Regions from separate parts of the Streptomyces sp. NPDC052236 genome, predicted to be linked through region 1. Evidence: riboswitches for the same ligand, from Rfam matches in the RefSeq annotation. Region 1 holds a riboswitch; each other region holds the start of a gene.

Region 1 (4,224 bases):
TGGGCATGTAGTAGATCGACTCCTCGCGGACGTTCGTCCCGGGCTTGGGCGCGTGGATCATCTTGCCGTCGCCGATGTAGATGCCGACGTGGCTGATGTCGTCGTAGAAGAAGACCAGGTCGCCCGGGATCAGGTCCTTCGTCTCGACGCGCGTGCCGACGTTCGCCTGGTCCCAGGTGGTGCGCGGCAGATCCACGCCCGCCGCCTTCCAGGCGGCCCGGGTCAGCCCCGAGCAGTCGTACGAGCTCGGCCCGCTCGCGCCCCAGACGTACGGCTTTCCTGTCTGCGCGCGGGCGAAGGCCACAACCTTGGCGGATTCGGTGGTGGCGGTGCCGTCCTCGGCAGTGCCGATTCCGGTGCCGGTGCCGGTGCCGATTCCGGTGTCCGTGGCCGTGCCGGTGGTCTGCTCCTGCTGAGCCTGGCGGCGCTGCTCGGCCTCCGCTTCCTCCCTGGCCTTGGCCTCGGCCTTGCGGCGGGCCTCTGCCTCCCGCGCGCGCTCGATCGCCGCGAGCCGTGCCCGCTCCTCCGTGGTGAGCCGCGACAGTAGCGTGCGCGCCTCGCTCAGCTTGGACTGGACAGCCTGCTTGCTCGTACGCAGCGCCTGCTGCGAGCGCGTCAGCGCATCCAGGCTCTTCGTGGCCTCGGCGCGCTGCTTGGCGGCGGCGGCCCGCTGGGCCTCGTAGTCCTCAACGACACCGCGCTGCCGGTCGGTCACCCGGTCCATCAGCTGCGTCTGGTCGGAGTATGCCTGTGGGCTGTCCGCGAAGAGCAGCGCGGTGGTCGGGGTGACCGCGCCCGTCCGGTACTGGGCGGCGGCGAAGGTGCCCAGGGCGCGCCGGGACTCGTTCAGCTGTTCCGTACGCTTCGCGGTGTCGTCCAGCAGCTGGTCGACCTCGCGCCGCTGCCCGTCGGTGGCTTCCTTCGCCTTGTTGTACTTCTGGGTCTCGGAGCCCGCCTGCCGGTACAGGTCGTCGACCTTCTTCTGCACGTCTTCGACGGATGGCTTCGGCTCGGCGGGTGCGGCATCGGCGCTCTGCGTCGAGAGCAGGGTGACGGAGGCGAGGGCCGCCGTCGTGAACCCGACGGCGGGGGTGTTGGTGCGCAGTCCTGTCATTCCGGGGGCTCCGGTACGGGGACGCATTTTGCGATGCGACGACAAGGTCGACATCTCCTTCTTCCGTGAACCGCCTACCGGGTTAGCTGACGGGTTCGGGCGGAACGGAAGGTCGCCCTACGGACCATAGGGGTATGGTCCGATTCACCCCGGTTGTGCATGGTGGGTCCCCGGTTCCGAACTTCCTTAGCAGAAGCCCGAATTCAGCGCAGACGGCCCGGTTGGCGGGGGTCGCCATGGGGGTACAGGCCGTCTGGTCGAGCACGCTAGCCAATGCGTGTGGCTGTTGTGAAGGTTGATGGCCGATATGCCCGATACATTTTCGTGACCTATGTTTGGGATTACCCGGCGTCGTGACTGGTTACGGTGCGCGTCCTCGGCGTCGTACCCCAATGCGGCGTGAGTTGTCAGTCCGGCGGCCTAGACTCGTAAAGCGATGAGCAGCCTCTTTGACGACAGCTTCCTGGCGGACCTCCAGCACAGTTCGGAGCACCCTCCGCCACCGCCCGAGGACTCGGCCGCCCCGGAGAAGATCCCGGACGATCTCTTCGAGGGCGCATTCGACGTGCCTGCTGCCAGGGACCCGTACCACCGCGACGGCGCCCCGCGCACCGTCGTGGACCCCGCCGCCCTGCTGGAGGGGCTGAACAGCGAGCAGCGCGCCGCCGTCGTACACACCGGGGCGCCCCTGCTCATCGTGGCCGGCGCCGGGTCCGGCAAGACCCGCGTCCTGACCCACCGGATCGCGCACCTGCTGGGCACCCGCAGCGTCCACCCCGGCGAGATACTGGCGATCACCTTCACCAACAAGGCCGCGGGCGAGATGAAGGAGCGCGTCGAGCAGCTCGTCGGCCCGCGCGCCAAGGCCATGTGGGTCATGACCTTCCACAGCGCGTGCGTCCGCATCCTGCGCCGGGAGTCCAAGCGGCTCGGCTTCACCTCGTCGTTCTCGATCTACGACGCGGCCGACTCCAAGCGCCTGATGGCCCTGGTCTGCCGCGATCTGGATCTTGATCCGAAGAAGTTCCCCCCGAAGGCTTTCAGCGCGAAGATCTCGAATCTGAAGAATGAGCTGATCGACGAGGAGGCCTTCGCCGACCAGGCTGCTGGGGGCACCTCCCAGGCCGAAGGCTCTGGGGGAGGTTTTGAGAAGACGCTCGCCGAGGCGTACCGGATGTACCAGGCGCGGCTGCGCGAGGCCAACGCCCTGGACTTCGACGACATCATCATGACGACCGTCCACCTGCTCCAGGCCTTCCCGGACGTCGCCGAGCACTACCAGCGGCGCTTCCGGCATGTCCTGGTGGACGAGTACCAGGACACCAACCACGCTCAGTACACACTCGTACGCGAACTGGTGGGGACGGGTCAGGACGACCTGCCGCCCGCCGAGCTGTGCGTCGTCGGCGACGCCGACCAGTCGATCTACGCCTTCCGTGGCGCGACCATCCGCAACATCCTCCAGTTCGAGCAGGACTACCCGAACGCGACCACGATCCTGCTGGAGCAGAACTACCGCTCCACCCAGACGATCCTCTCCGCCGCCAACGCCGTCATCGAGCGGAACGAAAGCCGCCGCCCCAAGAACCTGTGGACGAACGCGGGCGCGGGCGCGCAGATCACCGGCTATGTCGCGGACACCGAGCACGACGAGGCGCAGTTCGTCGCCGACGAGATCGACCGGCTGACGGACGCGGGCGAGGCCAAGGCCGGTGACGTCGCCATTTTCTACCGTACGAACGCCCAGTCCCGCGTCTTCGAAGAGATCTTCATCCGGGTCGGGCTGCCGTACAAGGTCGTCGGTGGAGTGCGTTTCTACGAGCGCAAGGAGGTCCGCGATGTCCTCGCGTATCTGCGCGTGCTCGCCAACCCCGAGGACACCGTCCCGCTGCGCCGCATCCTCAATGTCCCCAAGCGGGGCATCGGCGACCGCGCGGAGGCGATGATCGACGCGCTCTCGCTGCGCGAGAAGATCAGCTTCGCGCAGGCGCTGCGCCGCGTCGAAGAGGCGTACGGCATGGCGGCCCGCTCCGCGAACGCCGTCAAGCGCTTCAACGTGCTGATGGAGGAGCTGCGCACGATTGTCGACTCCGGTGCGGGCCCGGCGGTGGTGCTGGAAGCCGTGCTGGAGCGGACCGGCTACCTCGCCGAGCTGCAGGCCTCGACGGACCCGCAGGACGAGACCCGCATCGAGAACCTTCAGGAACTGGCGGCGGTGGCGCTGGAATTCGAGCAGGAGCGCGGTGAGGAGGAGGGCTCCGGCACCCTCGCCGAATTCCTGGAGCGGGTGGCGCTGGTCGCCGACTCCGACCAGATCCCCGACGAGGACCAGGACGGCTCCGGTGTCATCACCCTGATGACCCTGCACACCGCCAAGGGGCTGGAATTCCCTGTCGTGTTCCTGACCGGCATGGAGGACGGCGTCTTCCCGCATATGCGAGCCCTCGGGCAGGCGAAGGAGCTGGAGGAGGAGCGCCGGCTGGCGTACGTCGGGATCACACGCGCCCGCGAGCGCCTGTATCTGACGCGGTCGTCGATGCGCAGCGCGTGGGGTCAGCCCGCGTACAACCCGCCGTCGCGGTTCCTGGAGGAGATCCCCGGCCAGCACCTGGAGTGGAAGCGGACGGGCCCGATGGCCGCGCCCGCCGGTCCGACGTCCGGTATCGCGTCGTCGCTGTCGTCCTCGCGGTCGCGGTCGGGTGGCAGGGGCGGCGGCGGGGCTTCGGGCTTCGCCACGCGGCGGGCGAGCGACAAGCCGGTGCTGGCGCTGTCGGTGGGGGACCGGGTCACACACGACCAGTTCGGTCTGGGGACCGTGGTGGAGGTGACGGGGTCGGGAGCGGACGCACAGGCGACGGTCGACTTCGGGGACCCGAAGCCGAAGCGGCTGTTGCTGCGGTACGCGCCGGTCGAGAAGCTCTGACGACACCCGGCGCCGCGTCTTGAGCCGGGTTCTACGGACCGACCGACCGGCTACGGATCGGCCGGGCTTCCCCGGTCCGGTCCTCCGGTCGGCTGGTTCTCCGGTCCGGATCCGCGGTTACGTCGGGTCGAGGCCGTGGCTGCGAAGCCACGCCAGCGGGTCGATCGCCGAGCCGCCGCCGGGCCGT
Region 2 (4,224 bases), on a different contig from region 1:
CTCTCGCCGCCGACGAGTACATCGAGGAGATGGTCAAGCTGCGCATGGACCGCGCCCAGCTCCTCAAGGACGCGACACGGCCCGTGTACTGGGTGGTACTGCACGAGACGGCACTGCGCGTCCCGGTCGGCGACCCCGCCGTGATGGCCCGGCAGCTGGACCACATCGCGGCGATGGTCCGTGAGCGCAAGGCACTGGTTCAGGTGCTCCCGTTCTCGGCCGGGGCGCATCCGGAGATGGGCAAGATGATGAAACTCATGGAGTTCGAGGACGCCCCGCCAACTGTCCATACAGAGGCGGTGCTTTCGGGGAATCTGCTGGACGATCCGGCAGTAGTGAAGCGGGCGCAGGCGCATTACGATCTGATCAGGGCCGCCGCGCTGTCGACGGAGGCGTCCCTGACCCTGATCGAGTCGGCGGCGGAGGACTTCAGACGATGCGCGAGTACGACCTGAGCAACGCCCGGTGGCGCAAGAGCAGCTACAGCGGCGGCTCCGGCGGGGAGGACTGCGTCGAGGTGGCGTACGACTTCCCCGGCGCGGCCCCCTGGCGCAAGAGCACGTACAGCGGCGAGTCCTGCGTCGAGGTCCTGGACGACGTCCCCGGCGTCGTCCCCGTCCGCGACAGCAAGACCCCCTCCGGCCCCGTCCTCGTCATCGGGGCCACCGCCTGGACGGCATTCGTCGGTAGCGTCAGCTCCGGCGGATGACGCTCCGCGCCGCATAGAGCGGCCCAGCTCCTGTGGCTTCCGCAAGTGGCGGGATCATTCCCGTACCAGACATACGACCACCACCAGCCGGAACGGCACGCACGCACGCAGAAGTCGATGGCGGGAAGCTCCAGGACCTTGACGACCGTCCGCTCATCCTCCGTACGCGGCACGGGATTCACCATGAAGCAGCGGAAGATGAAGTCCGAATCCGTCGATGCCATTGCGGAGCCCAGGACAAATCCGTTTCGTTTCGTTTCTGGTTAATTCAATGCCGAGCACGCCGGCCCCTTGTCAGAACACCGAACTATGGCGGGCTTTGTTCAGAACGCGGGGCCGGTCGGCTCACAAAGGTGTGACGGCCCGTCAGTAAGGACCATTCACGTTGTCGATCGAGCCGTATCTGTCGGCGGCGTAGTTGCACGCGGCCGTGATGTTGGCGACCGGGTCGTAGCTGTCCATCGACGTGCCGGGCACGTGGTAGGCCTTGAACGTCGGGGCAATGACCTGGAGCAGTCCCTTGGACGGCGTTCCCGCCGCGGCGTTGGAGTCCCAGTTGTTGATGGCCAACGGGTTGCCCGAGGACTCGCGCATGATGTTGCGGTGGATGCCCTCGTAGGTGCCGGGGATGCCGTGCGCGGCCATGATGTCCAGCGACTCCTTGATCCAGCCGTCCAGGTTGTTGGCGTACTTCTTCGCCGCGGCCTGGACGACGCCCCCGCCCGCACCGCCCTGCGCGCTCTTGCCGGCCGCTGCCGGCGCCTTGCCCTTGGCGGCCTTGCCGTCGCCGAGCTTCAGCTTGAGGCCGGGGCGTATCAGCGACGGGTCGTCGCCGATGACGCCCCGGTTGTCCTCGTAGAGCTTCTTCCAGCCGCCGCTCACGGAATGAGTTTCGGCGATCTTGGACAGAGTGTCGCCCGCGACGACGGAGTAGGTCGCGGGGCCGGCCGGCTGAGCCGCGGCGGCGGTCGCCGGAGCCGACTGGACGACGGCGGGCCGTGCGGACGGCGCCGCGACAGCGGTGTTCGCGACCACCAGTGGCAGGGCGAGCGCGGCGCCACCCGCGCCCGCGGCGACAAGACGCCGGGCGAGTGAACTGGTGGTCCGGGGACGACGGTGTTTACCCATTGCGAGCATGACGAATTCCTCTCCGTCGCCTGCGAGGTGAGCTGTCGGGTTCGGACTGGAGATGCCCGGCCGCAGTGAATGCGGCTTCACCCCAAGCCGATCCGGATTGCGGATCGGCGACTTACCGGTTCCCCCGCTCCTGCCGTACGTGGGTGGGTGAGTGTGATTTCCGGACGGCGGCAGGATTTGGCGGTCCACCCGGAATGACGTGAACGTAGGCGAGGAAGTCCGGGTGAAACAAGTCCTGAATTCGCAGCGCAATCCCATTTACGAACCAGGCGGGGAGGGATTCCCTTCGCGGTGCGGCTCCCGGTAACTCAACTTTCCTTCTCCATGGGGGAAGTGGCATCCGAGGCCAGAACAGCGGCCCGCGACACCGTGACGCACATCACGGACCTTCAGTGAAATCGTTCTCTCCACAATGCCGCACAGAGAAGCACAAGTTGACACTAATGGTGCAGAATAGGATTTTCTAACCATGGCGAGCAAATTAACCCATAACGGAAGTTCAAACGCCCAGGTGGAGGCAGCAGTGAAGTGCCCCGACATGTCGCGCGGTGCGCGTCTCACCGCACACAACGCCGTCTCCGCAACCCTGGCCCCGCTCAGTGATCGCGCGCTGTACGAGCTCGTGGACGCGGCCGTGCCGATGGGTTCCGGCATCGGCGGGAAGTCGGCCCTGCTGGACGTCGGCGGAACCCCGGTCTTCGTCAAGCGGGTGCCCCTCACCGATCCGGAGAGGCAACCGGAGAACGTCCGGTCCACGGCGAACCTGTTCGAGCTGCCGGTCTTCTGCCAGTACGGCATCGGCGGCGGGCCGGGCTTCGGGGCCTGGAGAGAACTCGCCGTACACACCATGACGACGGACTGGGTGATCGCGAACGAATACGAGGGTTTCCCCCTGATGTACCACTGGCGGGTGCTGCCGGACTCGACGCCCCTGCCCGAGGAATTCGCCGACGTCGAACGGGCCGTCGCCTTCTGGGGCGGCGGACCGCAGGTGCGCAGCCGGATCGAGGCTCTCCAGCAGTCGACGGCGAGCCTCGCGCTGTTCCTGGAGTACATCCCGCAGAACCTGCACCAGTGGCTGGGCACTCAGGTCGAAGCAGGCGACGAGGCAACCGACCGGGCCTGCGCCATGGTGGAGAAGGAACTGGAAGCCGGCACCTCATTCATGAACAGCCAAGGCCTCCTGCACTTCGACGCCCACTTCGAGAACATCCTGACCGACGGCCGACGCCTCTACTTCACGGACTACGGCCTCTCCATCTCCTCCCAGTTCGAACTGTCGCGGGAAGAGGCCGACTTCTTCGACCGGCACCAGACCTACGACCGTGACTACACAACCGGCTACCTGGCGAACTGGCTGGTCACCACCCTGTACGGGTACGGGAGAGACGACCGCGACGCGCGGATGCGCGCGTATGCCCAAGGCGAGCACCCCACGGGAATCCCGGAGACGGCCGCGGCGATCGTCGCCCGCGATGCGCCGCTCGCCGCAGTGATGGCGGACTTCATCGGCAAGCTCCGGCACGAGAGCAGGGAAACCCCCTACCCGCTGGAGGAGATCCGCCGGATCGGCCGCTCCGTGGCTACTTCATCGTCAGCCACGACGCGTCGAGGGCGATGACCTTCAGCTCCTCCAGTGTGGCGGGCGGGGTGGTGCGGTTGGCCTGCTGGTCCGGAAACTTCGCGTTGTACGAGGTGACGGTGACCCGCAGCCCGTTCGGGTGCAGTACGTCGACCCGCCATTCCGTGGCGTCCTTGCCCTCACCGGGCCGTACGGACGTGGCCAGCTTCGCACCGCCCGGCAGGGTCTCGCTCCACCGCGGCGCCTTGTCGCCCGGGGACTCCTTCGCGGTGAGGCTGACGGAGCCCTTCGGGGTGAGGATGACCTGCAGGAAGCTCTCGGTCTTGTTTTTGACGTCGTTCGCCATGACGTAGCCGGTGCGGCTGTCACCGCCCCAGGACTTTGTCGAGAGCCCTGTGTGGGACAGCAGCTGCTGGAGCCGTGTTGTCACGGCCTGGCTTTCCCTGGCACGCCACTCCCCGGTCTGGAAGCGCGGGTTCGGGATGCCGTACTCGTTGATGGCCGGGTTGAGCATTGCGGCCAGCTGCTGCAACTGATCGTAGGTGAACGGCGGGTTGTTGCGGGTCTTCGTGCCTTGCTCGGGCAGCCCGTTGTAGATCGTCGTCTCGATGAGGAAACCTTCCCGGGACCTGGTGACTGCCCGCCACTTGACCAGGCCCTTTCCTCCCTTCTCCGTAAAGCCCTTGAAGACGCTGGGGCCCGTCCCCGTCCTGTCGCTCGCCATTGGGCTGGTGCAGCTCACGTCCGGTGGGGTAACGACCTCGGGACAGAGAACGATCTCCTTGTAGGCCTGGCC
Region 3 (4,224 bases), on a different contig from region 1:
CAGCCGCAGCCTGGTCGCGGTGGAGAACCGGTCCTGGTCCCCTTTGCGTGCCATGGTTTCGCCTCCCCTTTACGCGCGTACGTCCCCGGACACGGTACGGGACCACGACCGGGGACGTACGAGCGACAGGGCACCGGCCCCGTGCCGTGCTGCTTGGACTAGCCGGCAGACCGACTGTGCTGATTAGTTCGCAGAGCGCTGTGCTGACTTAGTTCGCAGAGCGCTGTGCTGACTTAGTTCGCAGAGCGCTGTGCTGACTTAGTTCGCAGAGCGAAACCGCGGGAAGGCCGAACGGCCCGCGTACACCGCCGCGTCGTCGAGGATCTCCTCGATGCGCAGCAGCTGGTTGTACTTGGCGACGCGCTCGGAGCGGGCCGGGGCGCCGGTCTTGATCTGGCCGCAGTTGGTGGCGACGGCCAGGTCGGCGATGGTGACGTCCTCGGTCTCGCCGGAGCGGTGGGACATCATGCACTTGAAGCCGTTGCGCTGGGCGAGCTCCACGGCGTCCAGGGTCTCGGTCAGCGAACCGATCTGGTTGACCTTGACGAGGAGCGCGTTCGCGGACCCCTCCTCAATGCCGCGGGCCAGGCGCTCCGGGTTGGTGACGAAGAGGTCGTCGCCGACGATCTGGACCTTGGCGCCCAGCTTGTCGGTGAGGACCTTCCAGCCGGCCCAGTCGTCCTCGAACAGCGGGTCCTCGATGGAGCAGAGCGGGTACGAGGCGACGAGCTCCTCGTAGTACTCGGTCATCTCGGCGGCCGAGCGGGACTTGCCCTCGAACTCGTACGAGCCGTCCTTGTAGAACTCCGAGGCGGCGACGTCGAGCGCGAGCGCGATGTCCTTGCCCGGGGTGTAACCGGCCTGCTTGATGGCCTCAAGGATGAGGTCGAGAGCCGCGCGGTTCGAGTCGAGGTTCGGCGCGAAGCCGCCCTCGTCGCCGAGGCCGGTGGACAGGCCCTTGGCCTTCAGGACGGACTTGAGGGTGTGGTAGACCTCGGCACCCCAGCGCAGGGCCTCGGAGAAGGACTCCGCACCGATCGGCGCGATCATGAACTCCTGAATGTCCACGTTGGAGTCGGCGTGCGAGCCGCCGTTCAGGATGTTCATCATCGGAACGGGCAGCAGGTGCGCGTTCGGTCCGCCCAAGTAGCGGAAGAGCGGCAGGTCCGAGGCCTCGGAGGCGGCGTGCGCCACGGCGAGGGAGACACCGAGGATCGCGTTGGCGCCGAGCGAGGACTTGTCCGGGGTGGCGTCGAGGTCGAACATCGCCTGGTCGATCAGGCGCTGCTCGGTGGCGTCGTAGCCGACGAGCTCCGGGCCGATCTGCTCGATGACGGCGAGGACGGCCTTCTCGACACCCTTGCCCTGGTAGCGGTTGGGGTCACCGTCGCGGAGCTCAAGGGCTTCGAACGCACCGGTGGAGGCGCCGGACGGGACAGCAGCACGACCCGTGCTGCCGTCGTCGAGGCCAACCTCGACCTCGACCGTGGGGTTGCCTCGGGAGTCCAGGATTTCCCGGGCTACGACGACGTCGATGGACGGCACGAGCATCTCCTTCTGGTGATGTGACGCTTAAAGCGCAGTATCTGTATCTGCGCTTCTGCCTTGCGGCACGAGCCTAACCGGCTGGGGGGCTCCGGCCCGACGACGCCCGCCCGCTGGGACAAAAATGCGTCTGACTGCCGCCTGCACAGAGAACCCCGGCCCGGCGCGCACGGGGAAAGTCGCGCCGGACCGGGGTGGTTCGGTGCCCGGGAAGGCTCAGCCGAGGTGGAGCTGCTGGCCCGGGAAGATCACGTCGGCGTCGCTGACGATGTCCTTGTTGAGGTCGAACAGCTTCGCCCAGCCGCCCTTGACCTTCTCGGCCTCAGCGATCTTGGAGAGGGTGTCGCCCGACTTGACCTTGTACTCGCCGTCGCCCTTCTCGAAGGACTTCGGCGCGGCCGGGGCCTCGGCGCGCTCGGAGCGCGTGGTGGGCGCCTCGGCGCGCTGCTGCTTGGGCTGCGTCTGCTGCTTGGGCTGTGCCTGCTGCTTGGGCTGTGCCTGCTGCTTGGGCTGCGCCTGCTGCGTGGTGCCCGAGTCGGCGGAGCCGCCGTTGTACGAGGCGTTGGACAGGCCCACGCCGCAGTTCGGCCAGGCACCCTTGCCCTGGCCGGCCAGGACCTTCTCGGCGATGGCTATCTGCTGGGACTTCGACGCCTTGTCGGCGGTGGAGGCGTACTGGGTGCCGCCGTACCCGGCCCAGGTGGACGACGAGAACTGAAGGCCGCCGTAGTAGCCGTTGCCCGTGTTGATCGACCAGTTGCCGCCGGACTCGCACTGGGCGACCTTGTCCCACTCGGCACCTGTCGCGGCGGATGCTGAGGTGGCGCCCAGCAGCGGGGCGGCGACGGCGACACCGGTGATCCCGGCGAATGTGACGATACGGGTGGCTTTGCTCGGGCGGCGGTGCTTGCCCTTGCTGGAAAACAGCATGGAGATTCTCCTCACCGACGCCTACGAGGTGAGCTGTCGGGTTCGGGCCAAGTGAGTGCCCGTCCACGCGACTGGCGCGCGATTTCACCCCTAGCCGTTCCACGTCCGTTGCGTACTGCTCTCAACGGCCGGGCCCGGCGCTTACCTTGGTTCCCCCGCTCCTGCCTTCGGCGCTCTACGCGACGACTACTCCCCCCGACCGCCGGCAGGATTCGGCGTGACGGCCAGTGGTGCCCACGGTGGTGAGCGGTTCAGACGGTAATCACACCTCTCCCCGATGTTCAAAGCTGAACATCGGGGAGAAAACGCCCAACTTGACACTCCGGTGGTTCCTCTTTCCGCAGGTGGAGCGCGGAACGGCCGGATTTGGGCTGCGAGATGTGCCGATTGAGGTAAAGAGACCCTTGTCTCACTTGCGCAGACTTGGACAAAGGCCCCCGAATCGCCGCTACTTCAGGTCTAGATCCAGGCTCTGGCCAGGGCGGATGAGGTCGGGATCGTCACCGAGAGTCTCGCGGTTCGCCTCGAAGACCGCGGTCCAGCCGCCGGGGAGCTCCTGGGCGTCGGCGATGGCCCACAGACTGTCGCCGGGGCGGACGGTGTACACGCCGGGCGAGACGTCGGCGGAGCGGGTCTCCGCGGGCTTGGTCGCGTCGGCGACGCCCTCGCGTGCCGCGGCGTCACCTCGCGAGGAGTGACGGCCCACTTCGCGGTCTCCGTCTGTATTGCCCGGCTCGGTCGTCTGCTCCGGGGTTCCGCGGTGCTTGCCGGTCTCGGCGTCGCCTGTCGGGGTACCGGACTCCTGCGTCGTGGCCGCGGGCGCGTCCGGAGTCGTCTTCCCGGTCGGCTCCACAGGTGCCACCGGCTCGGCCGGGTCCGCGGGCGTGGCCGCTTCCTCGGGAGCGGTCGGCAGCAGCGACGACAAGGGGGCGGGCGCGGGCGCGGCACCGGGGTCGACGCCCGCCGCCGTGCCGCCGGTCGTCAGCCCCGCGATGGCGGCGCAGTCCGCCCACGCCGAGGGCCCCTTCGCGGCGAGGACCTTCTCGGCTATCGCGATCTGCTCGGAGCGGCTCGCGAGGTCGGCGCTGCGCGCGTACTCCGTACCGCCGTACTGCTGCCAGGTCTGCAGCGTCATCTGCAGCCCGCCGTAGTTGCCGTTGCCGAGGTCGGCACTCCACATGCCGCCGGTCTCGCACGCCGCGACGCGGTCCCAGGTGGCGGATTCGGCGGCGGACGCCGATCCGGCGCCGAGGAGCGGGATGGCGATGGCCGATCCCGTCACCCCCGCCGCGACGACGATTGCCGGAGCCTGACGGGGTCGCCGGTGACGGCCGTTCGGGGAGCGCATGCGGTTGCCTTTCGCGTGACTGCTGAGACGCCGGTGAACGTATCCGTAATCGAACGTGGGTCACAAGTCGATGCAGGGGAGATCACGTGAAAGTCACAACATTGACTGATCGTCAGCTCTATGGGGCGGTGAACTCAACGGGCAGAGTGCGCAAACCACGCATGATAAGTCCCCCACGCCACCGCAAATCGTCCGGATCACCCGCAAGTCGCAAGTCGGGCATCCTGCGGAGCAGTGTGGCGAGCGCCGTCTGCCCCTCCAACCGGGCGAGCGGCGCGCCGAGGCAGTAGTGGATGCCGTGCCCGTACCCGAGGTGCTGGTTGTCGCGCCGGGAGAGGTCGAGAGTGTCCGGGTCGGTGAACCGGTCAGGGTCGCGGTCGGCGGCGGCGAGTACGACGAGT

What was found. A riboswitch is a leader RNA that binds a small molecule or an ion and turns the genes downstream of it on or off. The one in region 1 is predicted to bind cyclic di-AMP.
Positions count from the first base shown of each region.
Region 2: another riboswitch for cyclic di-AMP. It lies ahead of ACIHCQ_RS10225 (transglycosylase SLT domain-containing protein); the one in region 1 lies ahead of ACIHCQ_RS04250 (NlpC/P60 family protein).
Region 3: another riboswitch for cyclic di-AMP. It lies ahead of ACIHCQ_RS20060 (transglycosylase family protein); the one in region 1 lies ahead of ACIHCQ_RS04250 (NlpC/P60 family protein).

Region 1 is NZ_JBIUBL010000002.1:65,835-70,058, forward strand. It holds gene ACIHCQ_RS04250 (NlpC/P60 family protein) at 1-1,168, opposite strand, end outside; cyclic di-AMP (ydaO/yuaA leader) riboswitch at 1,171-1,333, opposite strand; gene pcrA (DNA helicase PcrA) at 1,551-4,037, shown strand; gene ACIHCQ_RS04260 (M23 family metallopeptidase) at 4,155-4,224, opposite strand, start outside.
Region 2 is NZ_JBIUBL010000004.1:328,690-332,913, reverse strand. It holds gene ACIHCQ_RS10235 (Scr1 family TA system antitoxin-like transcriptional regulator) at 1-455, shown strand, start outside; gene ACIHCQ_RS10230 (DUF397 domain-containing protein) at 437-709, shown strand; gene ACIHCQ_RS10225 (transglycosylase SLT domain-containing protein) at 1,076-1,846, opposite strand; cyclic di-AMP (ydaO/yuaA leader) riboswitch at 1,851-2,006, opposite strand; gene ACIHCQ_RS10220 (protein kinase family protein) at 2,385-3,467, shown strand; gene ACIHCQ_RS10215 (hypothetical protein) at 3,430-4,224, opposite strand, start outside.
Region 3 is NZ_JBIUBL010000011.1:141,242-145,465, reverse strand. It holds gene ACIHCQ_RS20070 (septum formation initiator family protein) at 1-54, opposite strand, end outside; gene eno (phosphopyruvate hydratase) at 259-1,545, opposite strand; gene ACIHCQ_RS20060 (transglycosylase family protein) at 1,762-2,475, opposite strand; cyclic di-AMP (ydaO/yuaA leader) riboswitch at 2,479-2,658, opposite strand; gene ACIHCQ_RS20055 (transglycosylase family protein) at 2,924-3,823, opposite strand; gene ACIHCQ_RS20050 (cytochrome P450) at 3,942-4,224, opposite strand, start outside.